Regions from separate parts of the Shewanella sp. ECSMB14101 genome, predicted to be linked through region 4. Evidence: predicted binding sites of a transcription regulator. Region 4 holds the regulator's gene; each other region holds the start of a gene.
The links. The regulator sigma-54, encoded in region 4, starts transcription at its own class of promoters, with help from an activator protein. The targets are predictions, from matches to a motif close to GTTGGCACGNNNNTNGNNT.
Positions count from the first base shown of each region.

Region 1: a site for sigma-54 is predicted at 1,937-1,955, ahead of flhA (flagellar biosynthesis protein FlhA). Genes of this name have one in related genera too.
Region 2: a site for sigma-54 is predicted at 2,051-2,069, ahead of NY07_RS02540 (superinfection exclusion B family protein). Genes of this name have one in related genera too.
Region 3: a site for sigma-54 is predicted at 2,318-2,336, ahead of NY07_RS07135 (nitric-oxide reductase large subunit). Genes of this name have one in related genera too.

Region 1 covers NZ_JSFF01000034.1:15,955-20,128, forward strand. Annotated here, with positions in the region: gene flhA (flagellar biosynthesis protein FlhA) at 1-1,899, opposite strand, end outside; gene flhB (flagellar biosynthesis protein FlhB) at 2,045-3,178, opposite strand; gene fliR (flagellar biosynthetic protein FliR) at 3,178-3,975, opposite strand; gene fliQ (flagellar biosynthesis protein FliQ) at 4,018-4,174, opposite strand, start outside.
Region 2 covers NZ_JSFF01000002.1:3,379-7,552, reverse strand. Annotated here, with positions in the region: gene NY07_RS02555 (site-2 protease family protein) at 1-233, shown strand, start outside; tRNA gene NY07_RS02550 (tRNA-Leu) at 650-736, opposite strand; tRNA gene NY07_RS02545 (tRNA-Leu) at 783-867, opposite strand; gene NY07_RS19130 (DUF3149 domain-containing protein) at 1,182-1,310, shown strand; gene NY07_RS02540 (superinfection exclusion B family protein) at 1,398-2,009, opposite strand; gene NY07_RS02535 (sensor histidine kinase) at 2,239-3,879, shown strand; gene pepT (peptidase T) at 3,868-4,174, opposite strand, start outside.
Region 3 covers NZ_JSFF01000006.1:9,638-13,811, forward strand. Annotated here, with positions in the region: gene hldE (bifunctional D-glycero-beta-D-manno-heptose-7-phosphate kinase/D-glycero-beta-D-manno-heptose 1-phosphate adenylyltransferase HldE) at 1-1,076, opposite strand, end outside; gene NY07_RS07130 (LpxL/LpxP family Kdo(2)-lipid IV(A) lauroyl/palmitoleoyl acyltransferase) at 1,182-2,108, shown strand; gene NY07_RS07135 (nitric-oxide reductase large subunit) at 2,383-4,174, shown strand, end outside.
Region 4 covers NZ_JSFF01000013.1:23,197-27,370, reverse strand. Annotated here, with positions in the region: gene rapZ (RNase adapter RapZ) at 1-152, opposite strand, end outside; gene ptsN (PTS IIA-like nitrogen regulatory protein PtsN) at 149-592, opposite strand; gene hpf (ribosome hibernation promoting factor) at 595-882, opposite strand; gene NY07_RS11115 (RNA polymerase factor sigma-54) at 913-2,400, opposite strand; gene lptB (LPS export ABC transporter ATP-binding protein) at 2,533-3,264, opposite strand; gene lptA (lipopolysaccharide transport periplasmic protein LptA) at 3,261-3,803, opposite strand; gene lptC (LPS export ABC transporter periplasmic protein LptC) at 3,790-4,174, opposite strand, start outside.

The DNA of each region.
Region 1 (4,174 bases), on a different contig from region 4:
GGCAAGGCTAGGTTCGATATTCGGCCCCTCGCCTCCCGTTGCCTGCATAGACTGATGCAACATCTGTTCCAATTCCGGCGCCAAAGTTATGACGGGGATTTCCGGTTCTAGACCGCTTATTTCTTGTACAATCATGCGTTTAAGCGCGATGCGCACTGCCGCTGTCAACACCTCGGTATCATTGCTCTTAGGCCCATACTCAAGCAAGGTCTGAACTATGGTCTTAAGGTCTCGTATCGACACGCCTTCATTGAGCAGGTTCTGCATTACCTTCACCACAGTGCCCAGCGGCAAGACATCGGGAATAAAGCCACTGACCAGCTTAGGCGAGTGCTTGGCAAGCATATCCATCAACTGTTGTACCTCTTCGTAACCCAGCAGCTTAGAGGCATTATTGGTTAGCAGCTGACTCAGGTGAGTGGCGACTACGGTCGCGGCATCTACCACGGTATAACCTAAGGTTTGAGCATGCTCTCTGAGCTCTGGAGCGATCCACACAGCCTCTAACCCGAAAGCGGGATCTGTTGTCTCTACACCATCGAGCTTGCCGTAGACCTGACCAGGGTTAATCGCCAGTTCGCAATCATGACGGATCTCAGCTTCACCCGAGGCCACTCCCATCAAAGAGATGCGATAGGTGTTTGGCGCCAAATCTAAATTGTCGCGAATATGCACCGCCGGCACCAAAAAGCCCAGTTCTTGTGACAGTTTTTTGCGTACGCCCTTAATACGTCCAAGCAGTTCACCACCCTGACCCTTATCGACCAAGGGGATCAGACGGTAACCCACTTCCAGACCAATGGTATCAACCTGCTGCACATCGTCCCAGCTAAGCTCTTTGGGCTTGGCATCACCCGGCGTGGCTGGTGAGGTCTTGGCAATCTCCAGGGCGCGTTGTCTATCGAGATCTTTTTTACGATGCAGAAAATAGGCGCCTGCCGCAGTGATCAAGCCAAAACTGAGAAAAGCAAAATGGGGCATGCCGGGCACTATACCCATTATCAATAGCACGCCAGAAGCAATGATCAGCGACTTAGGATTATCGAACATCTGGCTCATCACCATCTGTCCCATATCCCCAGATTCATTTTGGCGTGTCACCATGAGGGCCGCCGCGATCGACAGCAAGAGGCCAGGGATCTGCGCCACCAAGCCATCACCTATGGTTAGCAGGGTGTAGATCTCAACTGCCGAGGAGAAATCCAGCCCATGCTGGACCATACCGATAACGAAACCACCTAAGATATTGATCACTAAGATCATGATGCCAGCGATAGCATCGCCTTTCACAAACTTAGAGGCACCATCCATCGCACCATAAAAGTCGGCTTCTTTGGTCACTTCGGCGCGGCGAATACGCGCCTGATCTTGATTAAGCACGCCAGCATTAAGGTCGGCATCGATCGCCATCTGCTTACCCGGCATAGCATCCAAGGTAAAACGAGCGCTCACTTCTGAGATACGTCCGGCGCCCTTAGTGACCACGGCAAAGTTAATGATGATGAGGATCAAGAACACCACCAAACCCACGGCATAGTTACCGCCAATGACCACTGAACCAAAGGCCTCAATCACCTTACCGGCGGCGTCGCCACCATTATGACCTTCGAGCAAAACGATACGGGTCGAGGCAACGTTCAGCGCCAAGCGCAGCAAGGTCGCTACCAAAAGTACGGTCGGGAATGCGGCAAAATCTAATGGACGGTCGGTGTAAATGGCCACCAAGAGCACCACTAAGGCCAAGGCAATATTAAAAGAGAACAGAATATCCAGCAGGAAAGCTGGCATAGGCAAAACAATCATCGCCAATGCAGCCAGCACCAGTATAGGAGTACCTATACCTTTGAAGTTGGCAGGTTTTACCTGTTTAATCTGACCGAGCGTTGCTTTCAAATCCATCAATCTAGCGCCTGAACTTTGACATCTAGTGATGGTTCAGCAAAAAATACGCCAACTTAAGAGGTGAATAAACAACGCAACAACAATCGCTTAAAGATTAAACACAGGTCGCCATAAAATGATGTTCAACCAAGAAAGCCGCCCATTAATACTTGAGGTCGTCTGGGATTGGCTGATTAAGCGGGATAGGCGTCGGGCGTTTGCCGCCCTTTTGTTGGTACTGTCTTAGCTGGAATACATAGGCCAGCACCTGAGCCACGGCGGTAAATAGGCCCTCGGGGATCTCCTGATCTATCTTGGTAGTATGATAGATAGCCCTGGCAAGCGGCGGCGCCGACACAATCGCCACATCATGCTCACGTGCTATCTCTCTGATTCTAAAGGCCACATCATCGACCCCTTTCGCCAGCACATAGGGCGCAGCCGCTTTGGTGACGTCATACTTAACCGCCACCGCATAGTGCTCTGGATTCACGATAATCACATCGGCATTGGGCACATCGGCCATCATGCGACGCTGAGCCATCTCACGCTGCATCTGCCGTACCCGGCCTTTCATCTCGGGCTGCCCCTCGGTATCTTTATATTCATCCTTGATCTCTTGCTTGGTCATTTTCAGCTGCTTGTTGTGATTCCAGATCTGAAACGGCACATCAATAACCACTATGATCACCGTTGAAGAGCAGAGGATAATAAACATCCACACCAACAGATCTAACGCGTTATAGACATTCCCAGGCAGATGCCCTTGGGAGAGCGTAAGAATATCGACAAAATAATAACTCAGCAGCAGATAAGCCATGATGGCGACAACAGAAAACTTGGCGATCCCCTTAGTCAACTCCACTAAGGCCTGCACGCCAAACATCCGCTTAAATCCACTGACAGGGTTCATCTTGCTGCCCTTGGGCATGAAGGCCTTAACCGAGAAGGTGATCCCCCCCAGCACCACATTCCCCAAAAAGGCAACAAAAGCGAGAAACAACACAAAACTGGCCATGGGGATCGCCAGTTCACTGAGCACCATCTGCCAGATGTTTAACATGCTATTGGTGTCGAAGATCTCGCTTCTGTCCATGGTAAACAGGTTACTCATCACAACCATCAGCGACTGACCCAAACTGGGCCCTACGATAGCGAAGCCGACCGCCGCCGACATCAATACGGCAGAGGTGCCTAACTCTTTAGAACGGGCGACCTGACCTTTTTCTCGCGCTTGTTCGCGTCGCCTGGGGGTCGCCTCTTCGGTCTTCTCCTGACTGGTATCATTATCTGCCATCAGAAGCTCCCGTCTGTACTACATTGCAGCTGCACCAGATCGCATAGCAACAACTGAGCCGAACGCCAAACCTCATCGAAATGAGCCATAATAGGCGTGAGCGTTAACCAGAGAATAATCAAGCCACTCACCATGGTCACAGGGAAGCCAATGGCGAAGATGTTTAGCTGGGGCGATGCTCGCGTCATCACACCAAAAGAGAGGTTAATCAATAATAAAGCGACGATGGCGGAGATAGACATAGTCAATGCCGCGCCAAACATATAGGCGCCCCACTCCGCCAAACGGCGATAACTGGCAATGCTGATCCCCTGTTGAGACACTGGAATGGTGTCAAAGCTGGCTACTAGCATCCGGATAAGCACCAGGTGCCCATCGACTGCCAGAAAAATCATGGTGGTCAGCAATAGGAAAAAGTTACCAATCACCGGAGTTTGTTGCCCAGAGCCTGGGTCGACCATGGAAGCGAAACCTAAGCTGGTCTGCATACCTATGATCTGACCGGTCAAGACGAAGGTCTGCATGATAAGTAGAGTGACAAACCCCATGGCGACACCGATCAAGATTTGCTGCGTGGTCACGAAAACTGCGCCCAAGGAAAACAGCTCTATCTCGGTATTAACGGGTAACACTGGTGCTATGGCGAAGGTGATCGCTACAGACAGCAGTAAACGCACTCGGGTCGGTGTGGTATTAGCGCCAAACACCGCCATCACCATTAACATGCTAGACACCCGAAACAAGGGCCACATATAGGCCGACAGCGTCTGCATTATGGTCGACAGCAAAATCTCCATCTCAGTGAGACTCGCCGCTCAGCAACGCCAGGCTATTCATGGCTAGCCTACCACCAGAGGGATCTGGTTGACCATCTCAAGGAAGAACTCCATCATGGTCTGTACTAGCAGGTGGCCTAAGAACATCAGGGCAAAGAGTGTCGTCAGCAGACGCGGCAAGAAGCTCAAGGTCTGCTCGTTGATCGAGGTCGCCGCCTGA
Region 2 (4,174 bases), on a different contig from region 4:
ACAGTCTGGGGCTGGCTTTGCTTGGCTTCCTGCTGCTGATCGGCACCCTAGAGATAATATTTGAGTGGAAGAGTCGACATCAAAGCCACCTCTTACCACTGGACAGATATGGCCAGCTCTTCTCTACTATCTGGTATCTGCTCACCGTCGGCGCCCTAGTAGCGATCATCTGGTATCTGGCTGGCACAGGTGACGACATACTCGGCTTACCGCTCAAGATACTGCAAAGCTAAGCTCGCCAATTCCCCCTTGCTGTCACCTAGGCGGCAAGGGGCAAGTCTGATAGTGACTAAGAGACCAAGCACTATAAAACCCTTGCTCTTCTCCTAAAACCCAGCCTTGATAATGCGGCTGAAACCGCGCACTGCAGCGAATCTGTGTCTGGCGATATCTTGCCAAGAGGTCCCTAGCTAAGAACAAAGATGGTGACTTTAAAAATCATAAACTTAAGAGAAAATGGATCAGATGGGGTCTGACGTTTTGAGGATTTATCGAGACTATCGAGACTATCGAGACTATCGAGACTATCGAGACTATCGAGACTATCGAGACTATCGAGACTATCGAGACTATCGACAAATTTTAGGCATAAAAAAACCTGCGTTAAGCAGGTTCTATTCTTAGGGATTGCATCTTATCAGTCACAAGTTGGTACAGATGGCGAGACTTGAACTCGCACGGCCGTTAAGCCACTAGCACCTGAAGCTAGCGTGTCTACCAATTCCACCACATCTGCATCTTGTCTGCCTAAATGACTATCTCTCTAAGAGAATCATTGATAATGGTACCGAAGGACGGACTTGAACCGTCACTCCCGAAGGAAACGGATTTTGAATCCGTCGTGTCTACCAATTCCACCACTCCGGCATTATCAATCAGACTATACTCACTCCTCTCGGGTAAGTGAACGGAATTATACCTTTGCTTTAGCTAATGGCAAGCCTTTTGCGATACCTTTATTACCGACTGCCGATTTTTCATCCGCAGCCCTAAACAAAGGAATATTTCCCCAATGTCGCTCTATAGGCAAATCGTCTACCAACTCACAAAATCAAACTAAAACGAGATGAACCATTATCAAATTGACAACATTCATTGATCGAGATCAGCATCTCTCATATCTATTCGCGCTAATTTAGCTTCGACAACGTTATAAACATCTGCGAAAGAGGATTTCTCAAATGGCATTTTGGTTAGATTTAATGTTTGGTAACCCCATTGGCCTGCTATCTATGATAGTTATCTTCACGACCATTGGCATAATGTCATATCTCATGTGGCTGTTTATTTCTAAGTCGAAACCACAATAGATAGGACTCCAAGGTCCAGAGAAAGTAACATTTCTAATGCAAATGGGGGCTAGTGCCCCCTCTTTTTTTTGCTGAACCCAGATAGTATTAAGCGGCGTGCTTTCGTCCCGGTACAACACTGTGAATGAAGTGCGGTCTCGCCTTAATCAACAGTTGCAACTGTTCGGGATTCGGTTCGCCCTGTGGCAAGCGCAACACCTGACGATTCAGATGAGATCTTGCCTCCATGGCAATCTTAAAATCGGCAGTAGGCCCATGAATGGCATACTGCTGTTTGTTACCCATATACTCTAAGATATTCGCCTTAAGCAGGCTCTGCACCGCGGGCTCACTTTCCGGCAGGGTCAATACCGTTTCTCCTTGTAGGAAAAACTCCCTCAGCAGCGCGCGTTCGGTCGGATCGAGTAATCTCACCTTCTTCTCAATGGTTTCGGTTGTTCGCTTCCCCTTAAGGTGCTTAATCGCCTCATCGAGAAAATAGTTAGCCACCTGGGTCAACAGATAGGCCGCGCCCACAATAAGACCGAGACCAATAAAGTGGGCATACTGATTCACTAAGTCGTCTAACCTCAAGGTACGCATCAATGAGGCCGGAGCAAACAACAACACAGAGCTGATTAAGGTCAGCCACAACATCAAATTAAAGATCACTTGTTTGGGACTCGTCTGTTTAAACAGCATCAGATTTAATTTTTCCATCTTGATACCTAGTGTCAAAAAACCTGCAGTACCGCAAACAAATGCAAGTAAAATGCCAACAAGAAAATCCACATAATGACTTTACAAACATCACCTTGGGACACTTTTTACTGACAAGACAAGCAGAACATCAGAATCAGGCTATGCTTAAAGCTATGGTTTTTGGACAGTGCACCAAGCGTCAATTCCCGGCCGTTTTTAGGGTGCTTAGGATAAGCGACACAGATAAATGGCAAATCTCACCGCTCAGCTACTCAAGAGTCCTATCGGCAGAAAGCTTACCTTGTCGATCATTCTCTTTAGCTCGCTTATTACTTTGCTGACCACCGGATTTCAGTTAATTAATGATTATCGCAGCGATGTCAATCGCATCACGCGCCAATTTGACAGTATAGAGAAGGTCAATCTGGATGTGCTGGCCGCCAGTATCTGGGTGATCGATGAACGCCTGATCAATACACAAATCGATGGCCTTATCCAGCTGCCTGACATCACCTACATAGAAATTAACGACGACAGTGGTCAACACTGGCAAGCAGGTACCGCTACTCCAGAAAACACCATAGAGAAGCGCTTTCAGCTAATCTACGCCTCAGGCAATGAAAACATCGATGTGGGCACCCTGCTGGTACAGGCAGACCTCAAGGTGGTCTATGAAAAACTGCTCGATCGCGCCATCATCATACTGCTCTCCAATGCGATCAAAACCTTTATCGTCGCCGGCTTCATCCTCTTCTTGGTGTGGTTTTTGGTTACCCGTCACCTACTTAAGCTCAGTGACTACAGCCAAAACATCAATCTGGATGGAAAGTTTGAGCCCTTAGTATTCGTCAAAAACAGCCATAAGAATGATGAATTTTGGCTGGTCGCCAAGGCGATTAATGAGATGCAACAACAACTCAGACGCTCCTTTGATGACATCAAGGCTTCCAAACAGGAGCTTCAGGAAGCCTTGACGGATCGAGAACGCCTACTCGAGTTGGAACGCAGCTACAAAGAGGAGCTGGCCCGCCAGGTAAAAGAGCGAACGAAAGAGCTGGAGCAATCTCTATTAGTGCTTAAGCGAGCACAAGAGGTGCTGGTTGAACAAGAGAAGATGGCGGCCCTGGGAGGCTTGGTCTCAGGCGTAGCACACGAGATCAATACCCCCATCGGCATCTGTCTCACCGCCGCCAGCACCCAACTGATCCATATCGAAGAGCTGATTAGCTTGATCCACAGCGAAAACGCCACTCTGGAGGAGATCAACGCCATCTTGGAGGAGTATCAACAAAGCTGCGAGCTAATCATTAGCAATATCACCCGCGCCAGCACGCTGATCCAAAAATTCAAGACCATAGCTGCAGAGCAGAGCCAGGAGGAGAAGCGCAGTATCAACGTTAAACAAGGCTTGATTGAGCACCACGAATCGATGCGTTTCCTCTATGGCGACAAGTTAGCCGAGGTCGATTACCGGGTCGATGAGGACCTCAATATCATTACCAACCTCAGCCTGTTTAAACAAATCATCACCAATCTGCTGTCGAACGCCTATGCCCACGGCTTTAAAGGGCGCCAGCAGGGCAAGCTCAGAATCGATGCCCGAGTCGAAAAGGGACAGCTCAACATCCGCATTCAGGATGATGGGCCGGGCGTTGACAGCGAAGCGGCCAACCACATCTTCGAGCCCTTCTATACCACCACACGCTCAGAAGGCGGAACAGGGCTTGGCCTCTCCGCCGCCTTTAACGCAGTCACCCTACTCAAGGGCGAGATCAGCTATCAAGACGATAGTGAACTGGGCGGCGCCTGCTTCGAGGTGAGTTTTCCGGTGGAGTTACTCGACACTGACACCATCGAACTCAATATCTCCACCCCATCAGGTTTTTAACTTTTGCGCCGTCAACTGGCAGATCGCCATGATCACTTGGGTTGCCTTTACCATGGACTCCAGAGAGATAAACTCATGCTTACCATGGAAGTTATGCCCGCCGGTAAACAGATTCGGACAAGGTAGCCCCATGTAGGAGAGGCGACTGCCATCAGTGCCACCTCTTATAGGCTTGATCTTTGGCGTAATATTAAGCTGGTGCATCGCCTGCTTGGCAATATCGACAATATGAGGATGAGGGATTAACTGCTCACGCATGTTGTAATAACTGTCGGTGATGCTAACCGTCAAGGCT
Region 3 (4,174 bases), on a different contig from region 4:
CTCACATGCCCGGCATGCAGAATGTCGAAACAGCCATTGGTCATCACCACCCGTTCGCCCTTAAGCTTTGCCTCTTCGAGGGCATAGGCCAATTGATCTTCACTGACGACGCCATAACCACTCTCACCATGACTGAGATTCAGCGCGGCAATAAGTTCGATGCGGCTCACGGTAGAGGTACCTAGTTTACCCACCACAATGCCTGCGGCTGTGTTGGCCAGGGCACAGGCGACTGGTAGCTCACAGTCTACCGCTAACGAGGTGGCTAGGGTCGAGATCACCGTGTCACCGGCGCCGGTGACGTCATAAACTTCTCGGGCGACGGTGGGAATATGAAGCTCGGGGGCATCTCTAGTGATCAGTGTCATCCCTTTCTCTGAGCGCGTCACCAGTAGCGCCTCAAAATCGAAATCGGCTAACAATTGCTTGGCCTTTGCCACCAGATCCGCTTCATCCTGAACTTTACCGACCACCTGCTCAAACTCACTCATGTTGGGAGTTAGCAGGCTGGCGCCGCGATAGCGTGAAAAGTCACTCCCCTTAGGGTCCACCAGCACCTTAACCCCTTTCGCCTTCGCCTTCGCAATAAAGGCTTCAGACTTATCGATAGCACCCTTGGCGTAGTCGGACAACACCACCACGGCTACGCTGTCGAGTTCAGCTTCGACACCAGCCAGCAGCGCCTGACTCTGCTCGGCCGGATAGGCCTCTTCAAAATCGAGACGGATCAGCTGCTGATTACGGGACATCACTCTGAGCTTAGTGATGGTTGGTAGGTTAGCCACTCTGTGCCACTTAGGCACAACGCCTAGCGCCTCAACCCCCTGCGTCAGTGCTGTAGCAGTTTCATCCTCGCCCACTATGCCTGCAAGGCGCACCTGACCGCCTAAGGTGGCGATATTCAAAGCAACGTTTGCCGCACCGCCGGGTCTGTCTTCAATTTGATTCACTCTTACCACGGGCACTGGCGCCTCAGGCGAAATACGCCCCGTCGGGCCGCTCCAGTATCTGTCTAACATCACATCACCGACGACCAGAACTTTAGCTTTTTCAAAAGCAGGCAGAGAAATCTTCATATGGCACTTATCTTTTTGCGAAAATTAATCCCTGATTATACCTAATTTTCTACACAAATTGAGTTAGAATAAGCAGTAATTTTTGTTAACCCCGTAGAGTCAGCCGTGGTCGAAAACGCACAATTCTCCTCACAATTTTTTCATCCAAAATACTGGTTAATCTGGTTCGGGGTTGCCCTGATGCGACTGACACAGCTGCTTCCCTTGCGGGCACAGATGACACTGGGAAAAGGCATAGGTCGACTGGCGATGAAACTTGCAGGCAGCCGCGTCAATACTGCCAAACGCAATATCGAGCTTTGCTTTCCCAAGATGAGTCAGGCGGAACAAGAACAGCTGCTGACGCAAAATTTTGAAGAAACAGGCAAAGCTATTTTCGATATCGCCAATGCCTGGTGGTGGAATGATGAGAAAGTTCAACGCCACATGACGATAAAAGGGCGAGAACATGTCGAAAGCACACTGGCAGCCGGTCAGGGGGTGATCCTGTTTGCGGTGCACTGCCTACCACTTGAGATGGGGGCACGCATCCTGGGTCAATTTCAGCCAGGCGTTGGGGTCTACCGTCCCCACAATAATCCACTGATGGAATACCTTCAGGTCAAGGGGCGCCTGCGCTCTAACAAAGGGTTAGTACACAAGCGAGATATCAGACAGATGGTGCGCAGCCTGAGAAACCCAAATGTGGTCTGGTATACCGCCGATCAGGATTTTGGTCGCTCCAGCGCCGTCTTTATCCCCTTCTTCGCTGTACCAGATGCGGCAACCATCACGGGCGCCACCACACTAGCTAAACTGGGTAAGGCTAAGGTGATGCCTTTTGTCGTAGTACGCAACCCAGATGACAAGGGCTACACCATAGAGATCCAAGCGCCACTAGAGGATTTCCCCGGCGAAAATGAGGTCGAGGATGCCAAGCGCGGTAACCGCATCATAGAGTCCATCATCTCGTGCAGTCCGGCGCAATATATGTGGCTACACAGACGCTTTAAAACACGTCCCAATAAAGACGATCCCTCGCTTTATCGCTAAGCCTGCCGTGTTTATCTCCCAAAGGCCAGCCCTCGGGCTGGCTTGATAACGTCCACTAAACTGCTCAAAAAGTATCAAATCGACACCCATATATAACAATTGTCAATATGACAAGCAGTGTCATTTTTACACTTAATGATGATTGTCATAATGACAAATTAATAAGACACCAATAGATAGCAAATCATTTAAAATCATAAGTTTAAAATAGTGGCACGTTAGCTGCTATAGCAGAGTACTCCACACCAACAATTATATTGCGCTGAGAGGCTCTATGAATAAACAACGGCTAACGGCGATAGCACTCTTAATAGTACTTATCGCTTCCTTCTCTGTCCTGCTGAGCATAGGCAGTGACATCTATCGCGAAAAACCCCCTATTCCCACTGCCTTTACCGATGTTCAGGGACAGCCCCTGTTCACCCAAAACGATATTGAGCGTGGTCAACTGGTTTGGCGCTCTATGGGCGGACACCAGCTAGGTTCTATTTGGGGTCATGGCTCCTATGTCGCCCCAGACTGGACCGCCGACTGGCTGCACCGAGAGGCGCAGGCCTGGCTGGATATCACCGCCAAGGCGCAGTATAACCGCCCCTTTAATGAGTTGGATTCAATCAAACAAGCAGGCCTAGAGCAGTCACTTCGTGAAGATATGCGTCGTAATACCCTGACAACCCAAGCTAATGGCGACATTCGCATCAGCCTGTCAGACACGCGTATTCAGGCCATAGAGCAAGTCTCAGAGCACTATCTGTCACTCTTTGGTGACGACCCTGAACTGTCTATTTTGCGTGAACAGTACGCCATGAAAGAAGGCACAGTGCCTGACCTTGAGCGTCGTCAGCAGCTTAATGCCTTCCTCTTCTGGGGCGCCTGGGCGGCAATTACCGAACGTGACGGTCAAAACTACACCTATACCAACAACTGGCCATTCGATCCTCAGCTGGGTAACACTCCGACCTCAGACAACATCGTCTGGTCAATCTTAAGTATTGTCACCCTGATCGCCGGTATCGGTGCCCTGGTTTGGCATCACGCATCGGGTAAGCATGAGCCCCTGCCAACACCAGCGGACCAAGATCCACTCTTCCTTAAGAAGCCTACCGCTTCACAAAAGGCCGTTGGTAAATACTTCGTCACTGCCGTGGGACTCTTCCTGTTGCAGATAGTCTTAGGTGGTATCACGGCCCACTATGCGGTCGAAGGCCAAAACTTCTACGGTATCCCACTGTCGGAAATACTGCCTTACTCTGTCACCCGTACTTGGCACACTCAGCTCGCGGTATTCTGGATTGCCACCGCATGGCTTGGCACCGGCCTCTACATAGCACCTGCGCTGTCGGGTTACGAGCCTAAGTTCCAACGCCTGGGCGTCAACGTTCTCTGGGTGGCGCTGGTTGTTGTGGTGCTAGGCTCTATGGCTGGTGAATGGATCGGCGTACAGCAGTACTTCGACTTAGACACTAACTTCCTCTTCGGTCATCAAGGTTACGAATATATCGATCTCGGTCGTGTATGGCAGGTACTGTTACTGGCGGGTCTGTTGATCTGGCTTGCACTGGTCACCGCCTCTATTCGTCCAGCCCTTAAACAACAAGGCGAAATGCGCCCCGTGATCTGGGTGCTGTACGCCTCTTGTGTTGCCATCGGTCTATTCTACGGTGCCGGCCTCTTCATGGGTAAACACACTAACTTAGCCATAGCAGAATACTGGCGTTGGTGGGTTGTTCACCTATGGGTTGAAGGCTTCTTCGAGACCTTTGCTACTTCGGTAATCGCCCTGATGCTGGTGCGTCTTGGACTTATCCGTGCCCGCAGCGCCAACGGCGCCGTACTTTTCGCCACGGTTATCTTCCTCACTGGTGGTCTTATCGGTACCCTGCACCACCTGTACTTCACTGGTACACCAACAGGTGTTATCGCCTGGGGCGCTATCTTCTCGGCACTGGAAGTCGTTCCACTAGCCCTGATCGGTTTCGAAGCCATCGAAAGCTATCGTATGCGTAACGCCAGCCCTTGGATGATACGTTATAAGTGGGCCATCATGTTCTTCGTCGCGACCGCCT
Region 4 (4,174 bases):
ACCAGTTCGCTGCGTCCCTTGAGCTGCTCCAGCAGGGATTCCATCATTTGTAGGGGCAGATTATCGACACAGTAGTAGCCGAGATCTTCTAAGACCCTAAGTGCGACAGATTTTCCCGACCCTGAGCGTCCGGATACCAAAACCAATTTCATTGGGTGATCACCTGATAGAGTTCTGACTCATCCTTGGTTTTTCTTAGCTGTTTCATGATCGCCTTGTCATTGAGTTTCTCTGCCATGGCGGCCAGAGTACTGAGATGCTGCTCGCATTGATCTGCGGGCACCAATAATGCAAAAAGGATATCGACGGGCTTATTATCAATGGCATCGAATGCGATTGGTTCAGCACACTTCACCAGTACGGCCACAGGTTGCTCTATGTTCGTCAGCCGTCCGTGAGGAATCGCGATACCATTGCCTATACCTGTGCTGCCCATTTTCTCTCGAGCCAGAAGGCTTTCAAAAATCTCTTGAGAGGAGAGGGTGGGGTACTGGACAGCGGCTAAGTCGCTGATAAGCTCCAGTACCTTTTTCTTACTGCCCGGAGTGGCGCAGGTTGTGCACTCCGGCCGCAGGATGGTACTCAGTTCCATCGTTAATGTTTAGTAAGCTTCTCTTTGTGTTTAATGACCTGACGATCGAGCTTGTCAATCAGGGAGTCTATCGCGGCATACATGTCCGCATGTTCGGATGTTGCGAACACTTCTCCGCCACGGAGGTGTAACTTGGCCTCAACCTTTTGCTGCAACTTTTCGACATTTAATACAACGTGCACATTATTGATCTGATCGAAATGACGTTCAAGCTTTGTGAATTTCTCTTCAACATAGTTTCTTAGAGATTGGGTGATCTCGATATGGTGCCCAGTCAGGTTTATTTGCATAAAGATAGTCCTCCAGTTTCCAGTTACGTGTTATAAGCTCTTACGCTGATTCGAGGGCGGTATAAGCATTGCCTCTCGGTACTTAGCAATAGTGCGACGTGCCACTTTAATGCCTTGTTCAGCTAAGAGTTGAGCCATCTTGCTGTCGCTTAATGGCTTTTTCTGGTTTTCCGCAGCAACTAGCTTCTTAATAAAAGCCCGTATTGCTGTTGAAGAGCACTCTCCACCATCGTCAGTGCCGACATGGCTAGAGAAAAAGTATTTGAGTTCGAAGATCCCTCTCGGGGTATGCATATATTTCTGTGTGGTTACACGGGAGATGGTCGATTCGTGCATCTCCACTGCCTCGGCGATGTCGTTAAGCACCATGGGCTTCATCGCCTCTTCGCCAAATTCGAAGAAACCTTGTTGGAAGTCGACGATGCAGTTGGTGACCTTTAGCAGTGTCTCGTTACGGCTCTCAAGACTCTTGAGGAACCACTTCGCCTCTTGCAGGTGACCACGAATAAACTGACCGTCAGCCTGGCTCTTAGTACTGCGCGCCATGGCCGCATACTGCTGGTTGACGTTGATCTTGGGCATGCTATCGGGATTAAGCTCGACCACCCAGCGTCCCTTCTTCTTGGTGACGGTCACATCAGGGATCACATACTCGTCGCGGCTGGCGGTAATGGCTAGGCCTGGACGGGGGTTTAAAGTTTGAATGAGGGCGATAGCATCTCTTAGCTCATCTTCTTTAAGCTTGGTTTTGCGCATCAAGAGGCGGAAGTCGCGTCCAGCGATGAGATCCAAGTGCTCCTTGATCAACATGCGTGCATTGGCGATATGTGGGGTATCGTCGCTGTATTGGGCCAGCTGAATCGTCAGACACTCGCTGAGATCTCGAGCCGCCACGCCAATGGGGTCGAAGTGCTGTACTCGCTTGAGTACTGCCTCGACCTCATCGAGTTCTATTTCGGGATCGCCCATCGCTTCGAGAATATCCTCGCAGGTTTGGGTCAGGTAACCGCGTTCGTCAATGGCATCTATGATGGCGGTGGCGATGGCCAGATCGTTATCGGAAAAAGGGGTGAGATTCTTCTGCCATTCGAGGTGCTCGTATAGGCCTTCACTGGTCTCGCCCTGAAAAGGCATGTCGTCGTCGCGCATGGCGCCTGAGCTGGAGTTAGGGGAGGCGGTATAGACCTCGTCCCAGGTGGTGTCGACCGGCAGCTCGTCAGGCATAGAGTCTTGAGTCAGGGCGTCTGAGGTCTCGACGCCTGAGTTATCCTGACTCGAATCCAGCTCTATCTTGTCATCATACTTGCTGTCGAAATTGTCGACGGCGGTATCATCTTGTAGTTCGGCACTGGCGCCTTCTTGCTCTTCATCCAACTCCAGTAGCGGATTGGATTCTAATGCTTGTTGGATCTCCTGCTGCAACTCTAGTGACGACAACTGCAACAGACGTATGGCCTGTTGTAGCTGGGGCGTCATGGTGAGATGCTGACCCATTTTGAGCTGAAGTGACGCTTTCATCGTACTGCTATTCCCTTGTTTCTAATTATAAAATGAGAAAGCTCTGGCTAATTGGCCGGACAAATATAAAGGATAGTCCTTATGGCCACAATCTGATATTAGTTTCAGTTTATGGCCCGGTTATAAGATTAACTATAGCTTGAATTGTTCACCTAAGTACACTGCTCGTACTTGCTGATTGTCTAAGATTTCGGCGGGTGTTCCTTCGGCGATCAGATTACCGTGGCTGACGATATAGGCTTTCTCACAGACGTCTAATGTTTCGCGCACATTATGGTCGGTGATCAACACACCTAGGCCACGGTTTTTGAGTTGCTCGATGATCTTCTTGATGTCGATGACCGAGATAGGGTCGACACCGGCGAAGGGTTCATCGAGCAGAATAAATTTCGGGTTCGCGGCCAGGGCCCTGGCGATCTCTACCCGGCGACGTTCACCGCCCGACAAGGCCATACCGTGGCTGTCACGGATATGGGTAATATGAAACTCTTCCAGAAGATGTTCCAACTCCTCTTCGCGGCCATCGTTATCCAGATCGCTGCGAGTCTGCAGCACGGCCATGATGTTGTCGCGTACCGAGAGTTTGCGAAAGATGCTGGCTTCCTGGGGCAGGTAACCTATGCCTTTACGGGCGCGAAGGTGCATGGGGTCGAGGGTGAGGTCGTCATCATCGATATAGATGCGTCCCTTGTCGCTCTGTACTAGGCCGACCACCATGTAGAAGGTGGTGGTCTTACCGGCACCGTTTGGTCCCAATAGGCCGACGATCTGCCCGGTTTTGACTGTAAGGCTCACATCTTGGACAACGGCACGACTCTTATAGCTCTTGGCGAGGTTTTCCGCCTTCAAGGTCAGGTCTGTCATTGCTTTTCCTGTTCGGGTTGTTCTGGCTCGGGTTGCGCTTGTTTCTGCTCTTGATAGTTTTCAGGCTGAATAATGGTGATCACGCGGTCATTGCCTGTACTCTCGGCGATCAGCTGTTGCTGTTCAATGTTGTAGCGGATCTGAGTGCCTGTGACCTGGCTGCCTTCCTGTTCCAGGGTAGCATCGCCAATGAGTGTCAGGGTGCGGCTCGAGAGTTCATAGCGGATCTCTTTGGCACTGGCAGAGGCGGGACGGCCATCTTCCATTACCTGAGAGTAGGTGGCCGGGTTGCCTGTGGCAACGAGGATCTTGCCACTGTTCTTTTCTTTGCTGAAGGCGCGCAGTTCATCGGCCAAGATCTTGATCGAGCCCTGAGAGACCTCAACCGGTCCATGGAAGATGATCTGATTGTTCTTGATATCGGCTTCCTGGCTAGCGGCAGAGATCTTGACCTCTTGTAGCAGGTCATTATCCTTGGCTTGGGCGCCCAGGCTAATCAGGGTTAGCAGCCCAGCGAGAATAAGGCTATTTAGTTTCATATGTTCCTTCTACCTGACTCGTCAGTCGTATATTTTGTGCGTTGAGATCGGCGTATAAGCCTTGCCCCGTGATGAGGAAATCTCGCCCCGTTACCCGAATGCTTTTGTCGGATGTCATTATCATAGTATTGAGATCCAACTCCAGATAGGTGGTCTCTATGGTCTGGATAGGTTCTTCTGGGCTAATAGCATCAATGATAACATTATTTTCCAGGGTGACCCGTCCGCTATTTTTGTCCAGAGTGCCTTTAGTCGATCTGAGTCGCCATTGGGCATCGCCCTTGTCTGGATACACAAGATAGATGGGCTGAGTAAAGTAGGTCATGTTGCGTTCGGCGTAGTGCTTCATGTGGCTGGCCGATACGCGGCTA